DNA from 4 places in the Lentzea sp. NBC_00516 genome. Region 4 is predicted to be linked to each of the others. Evidence: riboswitches for the same ligand, from Rfam matches in the RefSeq annotation. Region 4 holds a riboswitch; each other region holds the start of a gene.

Region 1 (4,205 bases), 2.9 Mb from region 4:
TCAACAGCACAGCGGCACACACAACAGTTCTCAAGGGGTGACCTCCTGGTCGAACAGGAGCTGGGGAACTCCCGTGGTCGGATGCCGCACGACGTGCGCGGTGACGTGGAAAACCTTGGCGATCAGCTCGGGGACCAGCACCTCGGCCGGTGTGCCGGACGCGACGATCCGTCCTTCGTCCAGCACGTACAGCCGGTCGCAGAAGGAAGCGGCGAGGTTCAGATCGTGCAGAACCGTCAGAACCGTGATGCCCAGCCCGCGCGTGAGCCGGAGAACGTCGAGCTGATGCCGGATGTCGAGGTGGTTCGTGGGCTCGTCCAGCACGAGCACGCGCGGTTCCTGGGCGATCGCGCGAGCGATGAGCACGCGTTGACGCTCCCCGCCGGACAAACTGAGGAAGCTGCGTGAAGCGAGGTGCGACACGTCCACGGTGGACAGTGCTTCGGAAACCACCCGGGAATCACGCGCGGGATCGCGGTCGTGCGGCAGCCTGCCCATCTCCACGACCTCGGCGACCGTGAAGTCGAACTCGACCTGCGACTCCTGGGTCAGAGCGGCGAGGTGGCGGGCGACGTCGTGTCGCTTGTGGACGTTCTCGCCGTCGAGCAGGACGGTGCCGGCGTCCGGCTTGAGCGCCCTGTACACACAGCGCAACGTCGTCGACTTGCCGCTGCCGTTGGGGCCGACGATGCCGACGACCTCACCGGAGGCGTTCAACGAAATGCCGGAGATGATGTTCCGGACGGTGACGTCGTGCAGCTCGACGCGCATCAGCGGCCTCCGAAGACGTAGGACCTGCGGCGCATCAGGAAGATGAAGCACGGCACGCCGAGCGCGGCCGTGATGACGCCGAGCGGCAGTTCCTCCGGTGCGGCGAGCATCCGCGCGGCCACGTCGACCCACACCAGGAACGACGCTCCGGCCAGCGGTGCGAGCGCCAGGACCTTGCGGTGGTCTGCGCCGACGACCATGCGCGTCAGGTGCGGCAGCATCAGCCCGACGAACCCGACGGCGCCGCTGACCGCCACCAGCACGCCGGTCATGGCGGCGGTGACGATGAACAGGTGCGTGCGGAACCGGTTGACCGCGACGCCGAGCGTGGTCGCGGTCTCGTCGCCCATCGCCAGCGCGTTGAGCTTCCGCGCCTTGGTCGCCAGGTAGACGATGCCGGCCGCGGTCACGACGGCGGCGACGGGCAGCGACTGCCAGTTCGCCCCGCCGAGGCTGCCGAGCAACCAGAACATCGCGGCCCGCGCCGCCTCACCGCGCGGCGCCTGGAACACCAGCAGCATCGCCACGGCGGAGAACCCGTACGCGAGCGCCGTCCCGGTCAGCACGAGCCGCAACGGTGTGAGCCCACGGCTCGTGCGCGCGGTGATGTAGACCAGGGCCGTGGCGCCGAGACCGGTCAGGAACGCCCCCACCGACAACGCGTAGACGCCGAGACCGGACAGGATTCCGAGCGTCGCCACCGCCGTCGCCCCCACACTCGCTCCCGACGAGATGCCGAGCACGTAGGGGTCGGCCAACGCGTTGCGCACCATCGCCTGGATCGCGACGCCGACGGTGCTCAGCCCCGCCCCGACGACCGCGGCCAGCAGGACGCGGGGAAGCCGGATGTCCCAGACGATGTGGTACTGCCCGGCGAGGTCGGCGGGGATCGTGCCACCGGTCAGCGCCGCCCACAGCAGTTCGAGCGTGAGGTCGAACGGAACGGAGACGGGGCCGAGCGCGACGCCCGCGACGAGGCTGACGGCGAGCACGCCGACGAGCACGCTGATCTTGGAGAGCACTGGGTCCTTCCCGCAGTCCACGGCGGAGTCGGAAGTTCTAGGGCACCGTGAGCGGGTGTTCGGGCTCGTCCCTGGGTGGGACCTACCGTTGCGGGTCAGCGCCGGACTTCGACCGGTCTTCCCCCACGCACGACTGACCCGACCCTACCTGCGAAAACAGAAAGTTCGAAAATTCTCGGGGTGTGATGTCGATCCGGGCAGCGGCCCGTTCGACCTGTGGACGTCACCGAGGAAGACAACGAGCGAGGAGATCCACCGTGAAGTACATCCTGATCATGCGTGCCACCGACGAGGCCTACGCGAACATGGGCGAATTCGACTTCGACAAGATGCTGGAGACGGTCGGCGCGTTCAACGAGGAACTGGTCCGCGCCGGCGTGCTGCTGGCCGCCGAGGGGCTTTCCGAGCCGTCCGAGGGCGTCGTCGTCGACTACTCCGCCGAACCCCCGGTCGTCACGGACGGCCCCTACGGCGAGACCAAGGAGCTGTTCAACGGCTTCTACCTCCTCAACGTGTCCTCGAAGGAGGAGGCGATCGAGTGGGCCAAGCGCATGCCGATGGCCGGCCCGGGGTTCAAGACCGAGATCCGGCGCGTGCCGACGATCGACGAGTTCCCGCAGGACAACGAGTGGATCCAGAAGGAGCGCACATGGAGGGAAGCCAACGGCCAACTTTGACCGGAGCCCGCGAAGGCGCCCCGGCGTATCTGGGCAACGCCTTCCTGTACTGGTTACTCGTGAAAAAAACAGCCCCGGCCGGAAAATCCGGCCGGGGCTTCAAAACGTCTTGCGGATGAACCTCAGCCAGTGCGGACGTTCGACGACACGAGTGCCGCGAGACGGTCGCCGATGGCGTAGGTGGCCCCAGGCGACTGGTGGTCCCTGGTAGCGAGATCAAAGGCCACTGAGGCCTCGATCCGGCGTGCCGACTCGTGCTCGCCGAGGTGGTCGAGCAGCAGCGCGACCGACAGCACGGCGGCCGTCGGGTCCGCGATGCCCTGGCCCGCGATGTCCGGTGCCGAACCGTGGACCGGCTCGAACATCGACGGGTTGCGACGGGTCACGTCCATGTTTCCCGACGCGGCCAGGCCGATGCCACCCGTGACGGCGGCGGCGAGGTCGGTCAGGATGTCGCCGAACAGGTTGTCGGTGACGATCACGTCGTACCGGCCCGGGTCGGTGACCAGGTGAATGGTCGCCGCGTCCACGTGCTGGTAGGCCACGGTGACCTCAGGGTGCTGCAGCGAGACCTCCTCGACCACGCGCGACCACAACGAGCCGGCGTACGTGAGGACGTTCGTCTTGTGCACCAAGGTCAGGTGCCGGCGCGGACGGTTCGAGGCACGCGCGAAGGCGTCCCGGACCACGCGCTCGACGCCGAACGACGTGTTCAGCGAGACCTCGGTGGCGATCTCGTGCGGCGTGTCCTTGCGGAGCAGGCCGCCGTTGCCCGCGTACGGGCCTTCTGTGCCCTCGCGGACCACCACCATGTCGATCTCCGGCGGGTCCGCGAGCGGGCTGCGGACACCGGGGTAGAGACGAGCCGGGCGGAGGTTCACGTGGTGGTCAAGTTCGAAGCGCAGCCTCAGAAGCAGGCCCCGCTCCAGAATTCCGCTCGGCACCGACGGGTCGCCCACCGCGCCGAGCAGGATCGCGTCGTGCTGGCGAAGCTCTCCCAGCACCGACTCGGGCAACAACTCTCCCGTGGCGTGCCAGCGCGCCGCGCCGAGGTCGTAGCGAGTGATCTCGGCCGCCGGAACGACCTCTCCGAGGACCTTCAGGGCCTCAGCGATGACCTCGGGCCCGATCCCGTCTCCTGGGATCACTGCGAGCCGCATCCACACACCTCCCAGGTGTCAGTCCCCAATTGGTGGGACTACTTTCCTTCGCGAAAGGCTACCGGCATCCAGGCCGCTCGCCGCATGCCGGACACCCCATCGGGGTGTTATCTCCCGTACTGCGGGACACCCACACGGCCCATATCCCACTTTCGAGTGTCACTCGACCGCAGGAACGGGGTCGCGTCAAGGGGTGACGGCAGGCAGTTCCAGGCCGTGACATGCCGAGAGGCCCGGTTCCAAACGAAGAACCGGGCCTCTCGTGAAACATCCGATCTAGTAGGCGCCGCCCCGGCCACTCGACTTCACCAGGACGACCGACGCGCGGTCACCGTTGGCGTTGTGGTGGTTGAGGACCAGCAGCCCCTCGGACTTGTCGGCCTTCAGCGAGGCCTCGTTCTTGTTCACCACGAGCGCGGTACCCGGCTTCGCGAGGTACGAGAGCGCCGCGTCGCCGCCGCCTTGCGCCCACAGACCCGGCTTGAGCGGGTCGTAGGACAGGTTGCGGTCGATGACGTCGACGAGCTTGTTCGCGTTGCCCGGCGCGGCGTAGTAGCCACCGACGCCCACGACGT
Region 2 (4,205 bases), 1.8 Mb from region 4:
CGTGACGTCGGCGTCGAGGTCGGAGATCGCGCCGATCACCTCGCCGAACTCCGAGTAGCACAGGTGGGTGTGGATCTGGGTGCCCGGCGTCGCACCCGCGGTGGCGAGCCGGAACGCGCCCACCGACCACTCCAGGTAGGCCGGTTGGTCCTTCCGGCGCAACGGGAGCAGCTCGCGCAACGCCGGTTCGTCGACCTGCACCACCCGGATCCCGGCGGCCTCCAGGTCGCGGATCTCGTCGCGCAACGCCAGCGCCACCTGGTTCACCGTGTCGGCCAGCGGCTGGTCGTCGCGGACGAACGACCACGCGAGGATCGTCACCGGACCGGTCAGCATTCCCTTGACCGGCTTGGACGTCAGCGACTGCGCGTAGGTGCTCCACGGCACCGTCATCGCCTTCGGGCGCGAGACGTCGCCGTGGATGATCGGCGGCCGCACGCACCGCGACCCGTACGACTGCACCCACGCGAACTGCGTGCTGGCGAAGCCTTCCAGGTGCTCGGCGAAGTACTGGACCATGTCGTTGCGCTCGGGTTCGCCGTGCACCAGCACGTCCAGGCCGATGTCCTCCTGCAGATCGATCACGCGACCGATCTCGTCCCGCATCCGCTGCCCGTACTCGTCCTCGGTGATCTCACCGCTGCGCACGGCCGCGCGCGCCTTGCGGATGTCACCTGTCTGCGGGAACGAGCCGATCGTCGTGGTCGCGAGCGGCGGCAACCCGAGCCGTGCCTGCTGGGCGGCGGCACGGTCCTCGTACGGCGCGCGGAGGCTGTGCTCCGGCCGCAACGACGCGATGCGCGCCCGGACGTGGTCGTCGCGGCGCGGGCTGGGCACCTGGCGCTTCGCCTCGTCCGCCCACGCACCGTCGGCCCCGTCGCGCAAAGCCTTGCCCAGCACCACGATCTCGCGCACCTTCTGCCGCGCGAACGCGAGCCGCGCCTGCACGTCCGGCTCCAGGTCCTCGGCCTCCAGGTCGTACGGCACGTGCAGCAGCGTGGAGGACGACGACACGACGACCTCGCTCGCGAAACCCAGCAGCGTCGCGGCCTTCGCCAGCGCGGCGTGCAGGTCGGTGCGCCACACGTTGCGGCCGTCGACCAGGCCGGCCACCAGGATCTTGTCGCGCAACGCGGGGATCGCGACCGACGTGTCCGGCGCGCTCACGAGGTCGATGCCGATCGCCTCGACCTGCGAGGAGGCCAGGATCGGCAGCGCCTCGCCCAGGTCACCGTAGTAGCCGGTGACCAGCAGCTTCGGCCTGCCGGGCAGCCCGCTGAGCGTCCGGTACGTGCGGCGCAACGCGTTCAGTTCGGCCGGTGTGCGGTCGGCGGCGAACGCCGGTTCGTCGATCTGCACCCACTCCACGCCCTCGACGCGCAGGCGGCCGAGCAGTTCGACGTACGCCTCCAGCAGGCGGTCGAGCAGCGTCAGCGGTTCGAAACCGGGGACCGTGCTCTTGGCCAGCAACAGGTACGTGACCGGGCCGAGCAGTACCGGCCGGGTCGTGATGCCGAGTTCGAGCGCCTCGCGGTACTCGGCGATCGGCTTGTCGCCGGCCAGCCGGAACTCGGTGTCCGGGCCCAGTTCCGGCACCAGGTAGTGGTAGTTCGTGTCGAACCACTTCGTGAGTTCCAGGGCCGCGGCGCCGTCCCGGCCGCGTGCCGCCGCGAAGTAGGTGTCCAGTTCGGACAGTCCGAGGTCGCGGAACCGCTGCGGGATCGCGTCGAACAGCAACGACGTGTCGAGCACCTGGTCGTAGAACGAGAACGTGTTCGACGGCACGGAGTCCAGTTCGGACAGTTCGGCCCAGGTCTGGGCCCGCAGGTTCCTGGCGGTCTCCCGCAGTGCGGCTTCGTCGATCTTCCCGGCCCAGTACTGCTCGACCGCGCGCTTCAGCTCGCGCTTCGGTCCGATCCGGGGGTAGCCGAAAACAGTGCTGCCAATGGTCACAGGCTCTCTCCTCGCGAGCGTGCGGAAGCACCGGAGACACGCGAGCAGGGCGGCACGGAGCCGTGCCCGTCAGCCCGCCCGAGAGGCTCCGGAGCACCGCGCACCGGGTCGGCGCGCGGACCGGCGGCAGGTCTTCGGACTCGTGGGCGCCGTTCTCGAACCCTGGGGTTCGCTCCTACCGGCCGTCGCTTCCCAGATCTGGCAGACCCAGTGCTTCTGACGGCTTTCGTTCCCACTCACCGCTGCGGGGCAGTCCCGGACTCGCACCGGGTTCCCTTTTGCTCCACCCGGAACGAGCCCAGGTGAACCGCTGGCAGGACCGACACTAGCGGGCGGCGCCGAGCATGCCCAGCGCCATGGCGGCGTATTGAATGGTGAGATCACTCAAGTTGACCGGCCCGGCAGGGGAGTACCACCGGGAGACGCCGCTGCACATCTCCAGCAACGCCAGCCGGGCGACACTCGGATCGGCCACCTTGAGCTTGCGCGCCTTCACGCCGTCGTCGATCGCGTCCTGCCAGAAGCGTTCGTAGCGGTCGCGCAACGCCACGATCTCCTCGCGGCGCTCGCCGGTCAGCGCACGCATCTCGCCGTCCACCACCGCTGTCTCGCGCGGCTTCTCGGCGTGCGCCCGCACGTGCATCTTGACCAGCGAGACGAGACGGTCGGTCTCGTCCCCGGTGATCTGCTCGGCCTTGCCGATCAACTCGGTGAGGCTCGTGCGCATGATCTCGACCAGCAGGTCTTCCTTGGTGCCCATGTAGTGGTAGAGCGTCGCCGACGAGAGCCCCGCGGCCTGCGCGAGGTCGCGGATGCCGGTGCCGTGGAAGCCGCGTTCGGCGAACAACCGCACGGCGGCCTCGCGGACCCGTTCCTCCGTCGTCATCTGCTGCCTCCCTTGACCGCCTGGACGCCGTCACTCTAGCGTCAGGCCCGATCGATCGATCGATCGAAGGGGAGAGATGACCGTCGACTACTCCTGTGCCGAGGGCATCGCGCAGGTGCACCTGAACCGTCCGGAACGGCTCAACGCCGTCGTCCCGGCGCTGGTCGAGGACCTGCTGGCCGCGTTCGCGCGGGCACGGGAGGACCAGGCGCGGGTGATCGTGCTGGCCGGGCGCGGCAAGGCGTTCTGCGCCGGCCACGACCTGAAGGAGCCGGTCCCGGTCGAGACCGAGGAGCAGACGCGGGCACGGCTGGAGCGCATCCAGGACGTGACCCGCGCGATCCGCGACTTCCCCGGCATCGTGATCGCCGCGGTCCACGGCTACGCGCTGGGCGCGGGCGCGGAGTTCGCGCTGGGGTGCGACCTGGTGGTGGCGCAGACCAGCGCGGAGTTCGGGTTTCCCGAGGTCGGCGTGGGGCTCAGCGTGACGGGCGGGATCTCCAGCCTGTTGCCGAAGCTCGTCGGCCTGGCGCGCGCCAAGGAGATGCTCCTGCTCGGCGAACGGATCCACGCTCCCCGCGCGCACCAGCTGGGGCTGATCAACTCCTACGTCCTGAACCACGAGAAGCACGCGATGAAGCTCGCGCGCCGCATCGCCGACCAGCCACCGGTCGCCGCCGGGCTCGCGAAAAAGGCGATCGACCTGGGCCTGGACTCGACGCTGGAGCAGGCGATGGCGACCGAGGTCGACCACGCGATCGTCACGAGCCTGTCCGGCGAGGGGGACGAGCCACGGGAGGAGTTCGGCCGTGGCTGACCTCGTCTTCGCGCTGCGGACGGCCGTCACGCGGTGGCCGGACAAGACCGCGTGGACGTTCGATCCGGGTGGCTCGTTCACGTTCGCCCAGATCGACGCGCTGTCCGACGGGTACGCGCAGGCGTTGCGGGGCAAGGGGATCCGCGCGGGTGACCGGGTCGGGATCATGCTGCGGAACGTGCCGGAGTTCCCGCTGGTGTGGTTCGCGCTGATCAAGCTCGGTGCCACGGCCGTGCCGCTCAACGTCAGGTACCGCTCGGTCGACGCCGATCACGTGCTGCGGACCGCCGAGGTGGTCGCCGTGGTCAGCACCGAGGAGTTCCGGCCACTGCTCGCCGATCACGTGGTGCACTACGTCGAGAAGTTGGAGCCCGTCGACGGGTTCGTGCAGGCCGAGGTGTCCGCGCCGGTCGGCCTGCAGTTCACCTCGGGCACGACGGGAAAGCCGAAGGCGTGCGTGCTGTCACACTCCTACTGGCTGACGCTCGGCGGCAGCCTGGTCGAGCACTTCCCGCACCTGAACTCCGACGACGTGATGCTGACGGCGCA
Region 3 (4,205 bases), 1.9 Mb from region 4:
GTGGTCGAGCTTGGCGGCCTGGATCAACGTCCAGATCTGCGCGCGGGCCGCCGGCAGCTTGGCCGGGTCCATCGCGGAGATGTTGCCGTACTCGTCCAGCAACTGCTCCAGGCGCGCGATGTCGCCGTAGCTGTCGGCGCGGGCCATCGGCGGCACGAGGTGGTCGACCAGCGTGGCGTGCGCGCGGCGCTTGGCCTGCGTGCCCTCACCGGGGTCGTTGACGAGGAACGGGTAGACCAGCGGCAGATCGCCGAGCGCCGCGTCCGTGCCACAGGATGCCGACATGCCGACGGTCTTGCCGGGCAACCACTCCAGGTTGCCGTGCTTGCCGACGTGCACGACCGCGTCCGCGCCGAAGTTCGACTCGATCCACCGGTACGCCGCGAGGTAGTGGTGCGACGGCGGCAGGTCCGGGTCGTGGTAGATCGCGATCGGGTTCTCGCCGAACCCGCGCGGCGGCTGCACGATCACGACGACGTTGTTGGACCGCAACGCGGCCAGCACGATCTCGCCGTCCTTGGACTTGCTGTGGTCCACGAAGAGCGTGCCAGGGGCCTCGCCCCAGTGCTCCTGCATCGACTCGCGGAAGTCCTCGGGAAGCGTCTCGTAGAACTCCCGGTAGTCCGCGGCCGCGATGCGCACGGGGTTGCTCTCGAACTGCTCCTGCGTCAGCCAGTCCGCGTCCTGACCACCGGCCGCGATCAACGCGTGGATCAGCGCGTCGCCGTCCAGCTCCTGCACACCCGGCAGCGCGTCGCCGATGTCGTAACCGTGCTCCTGCATGGCCTTCAGCAACCGCACGGTCGACGCCGGCGTGTCCAGGCCGACCGCGTTGCCGATGCGGGAGTGCTTGGTCGGGTACGCCGACAGCATCACCGCGATCTTGCGCTCCGCGACCGGGATGTGCCGCAGCCTGCCGTGCCGGACCGCGATGCCCGCGACGCGCAGCGCCCGTTCCGGGTCGGCCACGTAGACGGTGAGGCCGTCGGAGTCGATCTCCTTGAAGGAGAACGGAACCGTGATGATCCGGCCGTCGAACTCGGGGATCGCGACCTGGGTCGCGGTGTCCAAAGGAGACAGTCCGTCGTCGTTCTCGTCCCACGACTCGCGGCTCGACGTGAGGCACAACCCCTGCAGGATCGGCACGTCGAGCGCGGCTTGCGCGCCGACGTCCCACGCGTCGTCGTCGCCACCGGCGGACGCCTTCGCGGGGTTCGTGCCGCCCGCCGCGAGCACCGTCACGACGAGCGCGTCGGCTTGGCGCAGCGTGTCGAGCAGTTCGGGTTCGGCGGTGCGCAGCGAGGAGCAGAAGACCGGCAGGGGCTTCCCGCCCTTGGCCTCGATCGCGTCGCACAGGGCGTGGACGAAGGCAGTGTTCCCGGCCACGTGATGCGCGCGGTAGTAGAGCACCGCGACCGTCGGGCCTTCTGGGGTGCCCTCGCGTTCCAGCACACCCCACGTGGGGGTGGCGGCGGGGGCCTCGAAGCCGTGGCCGGTCAGCAGCACGGTGTCCGACAGGAACTTGTGCAGCTCGGTGAGGTTCGCCGGACCGCCGTGCGCGAGGTAGAGGTGCGCCTCGGCGCACACGCCACCGGGCACCGTCGACAGCTCCATCAGCGCGGCGTCCGGCTGCTGCTCGCCGCCGAGCACCACCACCGGCAGGCCGCACGCCAGCAGCCAGTCGAGGCCTTCCTCCCACATCCGGCGCCCGCCGAGGATGCGCACGAGGACGAGGCTGACGTCCTGGATCAACTCGGGCAGGTCGTCGGTCGTGAGTCGCGCGGGGTTGCCGAGCCGGTACTCGGCGCCGCTCGCACGCGCCGACAGCAGGTCGGTGTCGGAGGTCGACAGCAACAGGATCACGCAGGCTCCATCCCTCGTGGGGTCCTCGCCCCAAAGTGCGGGTGACTGGCGAAGCGGAGTTCCTGACTCCCAGCGGTGTTCGCTGGTCACAGTGGCGGGACCGCGCCGGATTCACACCGGCTTCCTCCTGCGCTTCGTCGTTCGGGCTCACCCTAACCGGCGGGTTACAGTCCGACCTATGCGTAGTCACCCGGACGCCTGCCCCGGCGCCGTCGAGCTGCACGCCGCGGCCGACGGCGGGCTGGCGCGCATCCGGGTGCCGGGCGGCACTCTTTCCGCTGCTCAGTGGGACGTCGTGCGCCTCGCGTCGCTCGAACTCGGCACCGGCTCGGTCGAACTGACCTCGCGGGCGAACCTCCAGATCAGGGGGCTGGCGGACGGCGTGGAACTGGGCGCGCGACTGGCCGCGGCCGGACTGCTGCCCTCCGCGTCGCACGAGCGGATCCGCAACATCATCGCCGCCCCGCTGGACGACAACCAGGCGCTGGTCGACGCGATCGACGCGGCCCTGTGCGCGGACCCGGCGCTGGCTTCGCTACCAGGGCGTTTCCTGGTGACGGTCGGGGCCTCGGTGAGCGGGCTGGGCGGCGACATCGGCCTGGCAGGCGACGTGCTCCTGCTCGCCGGCCGCGACACCGGCATCCGCGTCACCGACCCCGTCGACGCGGTGGTCACCGCCGCCCGCCTCTTCCAGCAGCTCCGCGGCGCGTCCTGGCGCCTGTCCGAAGTGGACGACGGTGTGCGAAAGATCACCGCCCACTTCGGCGCCTCCTCCGAGGCCTTGTTCGTCCCGGCTGTGACTCCTGTCGCACCTTCACCGTTGACCCCAGGCGTTCCACTGGGCCGGCTCGACGCCCACCAACTCCCGGGCGTCCCGCTCCGCCTGACCCCGTGGCGCAGCCTGGTCGTCCCCGCCGGCACCGACACCTCCGGCCTCATCACCGACCCGGTCTCCCCGTGGCACGGCGTCAGCGCCTGCACCGGACGCCCCGGCTGCGCGAAGTCGCTCTCCGACGTACGCGCCGATGCGCGCGCTTGGGTCAACGGCCGCACACGGCCCGATGCGCACACACGGCCCGATGCGTCCGACCACACACACGCGCCAGGCCGGGTACCCCCAATTTCAATTCTAGGGAGCAGGTCCGACACTCCCGGCGCCGTGCACTGGTCGGGCTGTGCCCGCCGCTGCGGTCGTCCCGCCGGCGATGTGACCGAGTTCGTCGCGACCGGCGACGGCTACGAGGAGATCCGTTGACGCAGTACATCAGGGACGGGGCGGAGATCTACCGCCAGTCCTTCGCCACCATTCGCGCGGAGTCGGACCTCACCAGGTTCCCCGCCGACGTCGCGAAAGTCGTCGTCCGCATGATCCACGCGTGCGGCATGACCGACCTGCCGGACGACGTCGCATTCTCCCCGAACGTCGTGCGCGACGCCCGGGAGGCGTTGCGGAACGGTGCGCCGATCCTGTGCGACGCCAACATGGTCGCGTCCGGCGTGACCCGCCGCCGCTTGCCCAAGGACAACGAAGTCCTTTGCTACCTGCAGGATCCGCGGACACCGGAGCTGGCGCAGACCATCGGCAACACGCGCAGCGCCGCCGCCCTGGAGCTGCTCGCGGACCGGTTCGACGGCGCGGTGATCGCGATCGGCAACGCCCCCACGGCGTTGTTCCACCTCCTCGACCTGATCGCCGCCGGAGCCCCGAGGCCCGCCGCGGTCCTGGGCATCCCGGTCGGGTTCATCGGGGCCGCGGAGTCCAAGGAAGCTTTGGCCGCAACGGATCTGGAGCACCTCGTGGTGCGCGGCCGGCGCGGCGGCAGTGCCATGACGGCGGCGGCCATCAACGCGATTGCGAGCGAAGAAGAATGACGGGCAAGCTCTACGGCGTCGGCCTGGGTCCCGGCGACCCGGAACTCCTGACGGTCAAGGCCGCGCGGCTCATCAACGAAGCCGACGTGGTGGCGTACCACAGCGCCCGGCACGGCAAGTCGGTCGCGAAGACCATCGCGGCGCCCTACTTCCGCAGCCAGGACGATCCGAATCCGCAGATCATGGAACAGCTCGTCTACCCGGTCACCACTGAGGACACGGACGACTACCAGGGTGAGATCGACGCCTTCTACGAGGAGGCCGCCGCCAAGCTGGCCGCGCACCTCGACGCCGGACGCGTCGTCGTCGTCCTGGCCGCTGGAGACCCGTTCTTCTACGGCTCCTACATGCACATGCACAAACGCCTGGCCGACCGCTACGAGTGGGAGGTGGTCCCCGGCGTCACGTCCGTGAGCGGCGCTTCAGCAGTACTCGGCACACCGCTCGTGGAACGCGACGAGGTGCTCACG
Region 4 (4,205 bases):
GCCGCGTCCGGCTGTTCGCCCAACGCGTGCAGCGCCAGCACCAGGTCCGCGGTCGCGTCGTAGTCGACGTAGGTCCTGTCGTTCTCGGTGACCTCGACGTGGTCGCCGCGCACGAGCTTGTTGGCCAGATAGGCGCCGAGCTTCGCGGCGGACGTCTTCGCGGCCGGTTGCACGGTCTTCGGCGCCGGGGCAGGTTGGCGGACCACGGCCTTCGGCCTGGTCGCCGGCGCGGGCGTCTGAACGGTGACCGTCGCGGTCGTGGTGTGCCCGGTGACAGGTGGCGGCGTGGTCGTCGTGCTCTGAGAAGTCGTGGTGGTTCGAGACGTGGTCGTCGTCGTGGTGCTGCTCGGCGTGGTGGGCTCGGGCCCTTCGCCCTTGGCGAGCGCGTAGAAACCGGTCTGCGACAACCCGAGCGAGGCCTGCGCGCTCGCCCTGATCCACGTGTCGATGCCGGAGATGCCGCCGGTGCGCGCTGCCTGGTACGAGGCCGGGTTGTACGCGATCGCACCGATCTGCCCGGCCAGCGCGGTGCCCGAGTCGGACTCGCCTGCCTGCGCGGACTTCAGGAACTCCGTGCCCCTGCCCACCTCAGGGCCTGCGCCGCCTGCATCAGCGAGCGCCTGCACGATCAGGCCGGTGCTGTTGGTGTTCGGCGCCTCGGTCCCGACACCGCCACCCCAGCCACCACTGTCGGCCTGGTTGTTCTTCAGCCACGTCACGGTCCTGGCGATCGGCTCGTCGAGCCCGGCCGCCCCGGCGCGCTTCGCGGCGAGCATGGCCGACAGCGCGAGGCCGGTCGCGTCACCGTCCGGGGACGACGAGCCGTCGGCCTTGCCCTCGTCACACGACGACACCTTGAGGCCCTCAGGCCCCTGCACGTACCCGAAGAAGATCCGGAAATAGCCCTCGGAACACTGCTGCGTCACCATCTTGTCGATGGCGGGCTGGTCGTTCTCCCCCGCCACCGCCAGGCCGATCACGGCGAGGGACTGGCCGAACATGTTGGCGTTGTTGTTCACCATGTCCGACCACTCGGGGTTCTTCGAGTAGTCGCTGATCCGGCCGGCGTCGACGCCGGAACGGCGGATCGCCGCCTTCGTCTCGGCGACCATGTCGTGGCCGTCGAAGTCGCGCGGGTCGCGGCCGGAGATCTGCGCGGTGAGCAGGGTCTTGGCCACAGCACCGCCGACGATGATCTGGTCGAAGCCCTGGCCGGGAGCGAGGCCGTCCCAGGTGAAGTAGTCGGTGGCGTGCCCCTGGTCGTCCAGGAACTTGACGATCGGCTCGGCGAGCGCGCCGTCGCCGGACGCGTGCATCGCGAAGACCAGGTCGATCATCAGACCGTGGTCGGGCAGCTCGCCGCCGAGCGGGTTCTCCAGGGTGCCGTCGGGTCGAAGCTGGTGGGAGAGCCACACGGAGCTGGAGTGGGCGGCTTCGCGATCTCCCGCGGCGGCCGCGGTTCCGGCGATCGCCGTGGTGATCAGGCCCGCGCTGACGACGAACGCCAGTGCGGCCAGGCTCCTTCGCCGGGTCATCCTCTCCCCCTCCTCGTGCTGCTCGAGGAGAGGAGACGGCGCGGGGCGCCGGCAGCCACCCCTGCGTTTCGCGACAGCGGTCGGTCTGTTCACCCCGCCCGGATGGTGACCCGACTCGCCACTGCAGCAGTGGCCCACGGTTGCGCGACAGTGCCGGATTCCGACCGGCTTCCCCGTCACGGGCGAGGTATGAAGTTGTCGAGCCGAGCGAGGCTAACACCTGGAAACCGCCGATCGGCACCGCCTTCGGGGTCGGAGGCGAGCGTCACATCGCAACTCGGCACGAGGTCTTGCGCGACATGAGAACCTGTTGGGCGTTCAGCGCGGCGCGGGGGAAGTCCGGTGAGAATCCGGCGCTGTCCCGCAACGGTGTGCCCATTCGGGCGAGCCCGGTCACCCGCATCGCGCGGTGTTCACCAACTCCTGTCGTGGAAGTGCGGGAAAGGGTTCTCATGAGACGTCTGGTGCTCGCTGCTGTCCTGATGCTGGGCATTGGCACCGCTGTCACCCCCGCGGTGGCGGCAACGCACAACAAGTCCGACGCCGCCGCGGGCTGGCTCGCGCGGCAACTGGTCGACGGCGAACGGTTCGAGGCCGACTTCGGTGGCGAGAAGTTCCCCGACCAGGGCCTGACCATCGACGCGATCTTCGCGTTCGCGGCCGCTCGTTCCTCGGACACCAACGCCGAGAAGGCCATCACGTGGCTGGCCAAGCCGGAGATCACCACCGGGTACGTCGGTTCCGGCACCGAGGCCTACGCGGGCGCGCACGCCAAGCTGTTGCTGGCGGCGAAGGTGCGGCACAAGAACGGCAACTCGTTCGGCGGTGCCGACCTGGAAGCCGGTCTGCGCGGCCTGCTCGCGCCGTCGGGCAGGTTCTCCGACCGCTCGGACTTCGGTGACTTCTCCAACGCCTTCACCCAGTCCCTGGCGCTGCTGGCCCTCGACCGCACGCCGGGCGGCACGCCCGCGGCGGCCAGGACCTTCCTCGCCGGAACCCAGTGTCCTGACGGAGGTTTCCCGCTGAACTTCGGCCAGACCCCGTGCGCCAGTGACGTGGACTCGACCGCGCTGGTCGTGCAGGCGTTGCGCGCCACCGGTGACAGCGTGAACGCCGCCGAAGGCACCACGTGGCTCGTGTCGAAGCAGAACGCCGACGGCGGTTTCTCCGTCGGCGCCAACGCGTCCAACGCGAACAGCACCGGTCTGGCCGCGCAGGCGCTGGCCGGTCACCGCCCGGCCGCCGCGACGCAGGCACGGCAGTTCCTGCGTTCGCTCGCGGTCGGCTGCCCGGGTGCCGTCGCGGACCGAGGCGCGATCGCCTACGACGCAACGGGATTCGACCAGACGACCGCTCCGCGTGCCACGGCTCAGGCGGTCCTCGGCCTGACCGGGGTCAAGCTCGCGAACCTCGACGGCGGCGGCAACCCCGCCGCGCCGACGCTCGCCTGCTGACGAAGCGGTGCCCCTGACCGGCTTCCCGGTCAAGGGCACCGCACCCGCACGACTCAGAAGTCCTCGTCGAACGCCACCGTGCCGGTCACACCGACCTGGTAGGCCGACACGCGCCGTTCGAAGAAGTTCGACAGCTCCTGCACGTCCTGCAGCTCCATGAACGCGAACGGGTTCTTGGAACCGTAGATCGGCTCGATGCCGAGCACCTGCAGCCGCCGGTCCGCGACATGCTCCAAATAGGACCGCATGTCCGCCACCGACATGCCGGCGACACCGCCACCGAGCAGGTCCTCCGCGAACTGCACCTCGGCCTCGACGGCCTCGCGCAACATCTGCTTGACCTCCTCGTACAAGGAGTCGTCGAACAGGTCCGGCTCCTCGCGGCGCACGGTGTCCACGACGTCGAACGCGAACGCCATGTGCATCGACTCGTCGCGGAACACCCAGTTGGTGCCCGACGCGAGACCGTTCAGCAGGCCGCGCGAACGCAGGAAGTAGACGTAGGCGAAGGCGCCGTAGAAGAACAGGCCCTCGATGCACGCCGCGAAGCAGATCAGGTTGAGCAGGAACGACCTGCGGTCCTCCCGCGACTCCAGCTGCTTGAGGCTCGAGATCGAGTCGATCCACTTGTAGCAGAACTCGGCCTTGGCACGGATCGACGGAATCGTCTCGACGGCGGCGAACGCCTCGATGCGGTCGTTCTCGTCGGGCAGGTAGGTGTCGAGCAGCGTCAGGTAGAACTGGACGTGCACGGCCTCCTCGAACAGCTGCCGCGACAGGTAGAGCCGGGCCTCCGGCGCGTTCACGTGCTCGTAGAGGTTGAGCACGAGGTTGTTCGCGACGATCGTGTCCCCGGTCGCGAAGAACGCGACGAGCCGGTTGACCAGGTGTCGCTCGGCCTCCGAGAGCTTGTTCAGGTCGGCGAGGTCCGAGTGCAGGTCGACTTCCTCGACGGTCCACGTGTTCTTGATGGCGTCGCGGAAACGCTCGTAGAAGAGCGGGTAGCGCATGGGCCGCAGGGTGAGGTCCATGCCGGGGTCGAGCAGGGCGTTCTGACGCGCGGTGCTGGCGAGCGTGGTCACTGGCAGGCCTCACAGGACTCGGGGTTTTCGAGGGAGCAGGCGATGGCTTCGTCCGACGTCACGACGGGCACGGTCGGCGCCGCCGTGGTCGTCGTCGTGGTCGCCTGCTGGATGCGCGTCGCCGGGCGGGAGCG

The links. Region 4 has a riboswitch for cobalamin ahead of OG205_RS06730 (prenyltransferase/squalene oxidase repeat-containing protein). Riboswitches for the same ligand answer to the same signal wherever they lie in the genome.
Region 1: linked by a shared signal. The riboswitch ahead of OG205_RS40110 (FecCD family ABC transporter permease) and the one ahead of OG205_RS06730 (prenyltransferase/squalene oxidase repeat-containing protein) in region 4 are both predicted to bind cobalamin.
Region 2: linked by a shared signal. The riboswitch ahead of metE (5-methyltetrahydropteroyltriglutamate--homocysteine S-methyltransferase) and the one ahead of OG205_RS06730 (prenyltransferase/squalene oxidase repeat-containing protein) in region 4 are both predicted to bind cobalamin.
Region 3: linked by a shared signal. The riboswitch ahead of cobN (cobaltochelatase subunit CobN) and the one ahead of OG205_RS06730 (prenyltransferase/squalene oxidase repeat-containing protein) in region 4 are both predicted to bind cobalamin.

The regions. Positions count from the first base shown of each region.
Region 1 covers NZ_CP107840.1:8,654,465-8,658,669, reverse strand. Annotated here, with positions in the region: gene OG205_RS40120 (ABC transporter substrate-binding protein) at 1-34, opposite strand, end outside; gene OG205_RS40115 (ABC transporter ATP-binding protein) at 31-771, opposite strand; gene OG205_RS40110 (FecCD family ABC transporter permease) at 771-1,793, opposite strand; cobalamin riboswitch at 1,827-1,946, opposite strand; gene OG205_RS40105 (YciI family protein) at 2,051-2,470, shown strand; gene OG205_RS40100 (3-isopropylmalate dehydrogenase) at 2,593-3,630, opposite strand; gene OG205_RS40095 (S8 family serine peptidase) at 3,907-4,205, opposite strand, start outside.
Region 2 covers NZ_CP107840.1:3,346,770-3,350,974, reverse strand. Annotated here, with positions in the region: gene metE (5-methyltetrahydropteroyltriglutamate--homocysteine S-methyltransferase) at 1-1,953, opposite strand, end outside; cobalamin riboswitch at 2,062-2,280, opposite strand; gene OG205_RS14955 (TetR/AcrR family transcriptional regulator) at 2,279-2,839, opposite strand; gene OG205_RS14950 (enoyl-CoA hydratase/isomerase family protein) at 2,916-3,656, shown strand; gene OG205_RS14945 (AMP-binding protein) at 3,649-4,205, shown strand, end outside.
Region 3 covers NZ_CP107840.1:9,637,841-9,642,045, reverse strand. Annotated here, with positions in the region: gene cobN (cobaltochelatase subunit CobN) at 1-1,863, opposite strand, end outside; cobalamin riboswitch at 1,899-2,033, opposite strand; gene OG205_RS45005 (hypothetical protein) at 2,042-3,118, shown strand; gene OG205_RS45000 (precorrin-8X methylmutase) at 3,115-3,735, shown strand; gene OG205_RS44995 (precorrin-2 C(20)-methyltransferase) at 3,732-4,205, shown strand, end outside.
Region 4 covers NZ_CP107840.1:1,529,007-1,533,211, reverse strand. Annotated here, with positions in the region: gene OG205_RS06735 (hypothetical protein) at 1-1,535, opposite strand, end outside; cobalamin riboswitch at 1,619-1,758, opposite strand; cobalamin riboswitch at 1,804-1,954, shown strand; gene OG205_RS06730 (prenyltransferase/squalene oxidase repeat-containing protein) at 1,988-2,989, shown strand; gene OG205_RS06725 (ribonucleotide-diphosphate reductase subunit beta) at 3,043-4,071, opposite strand; gene OG205_RS06720 (ribonucleoside-diphosphate reductase subunit alpha) at 4,068-4,205, opposite strand, start outside.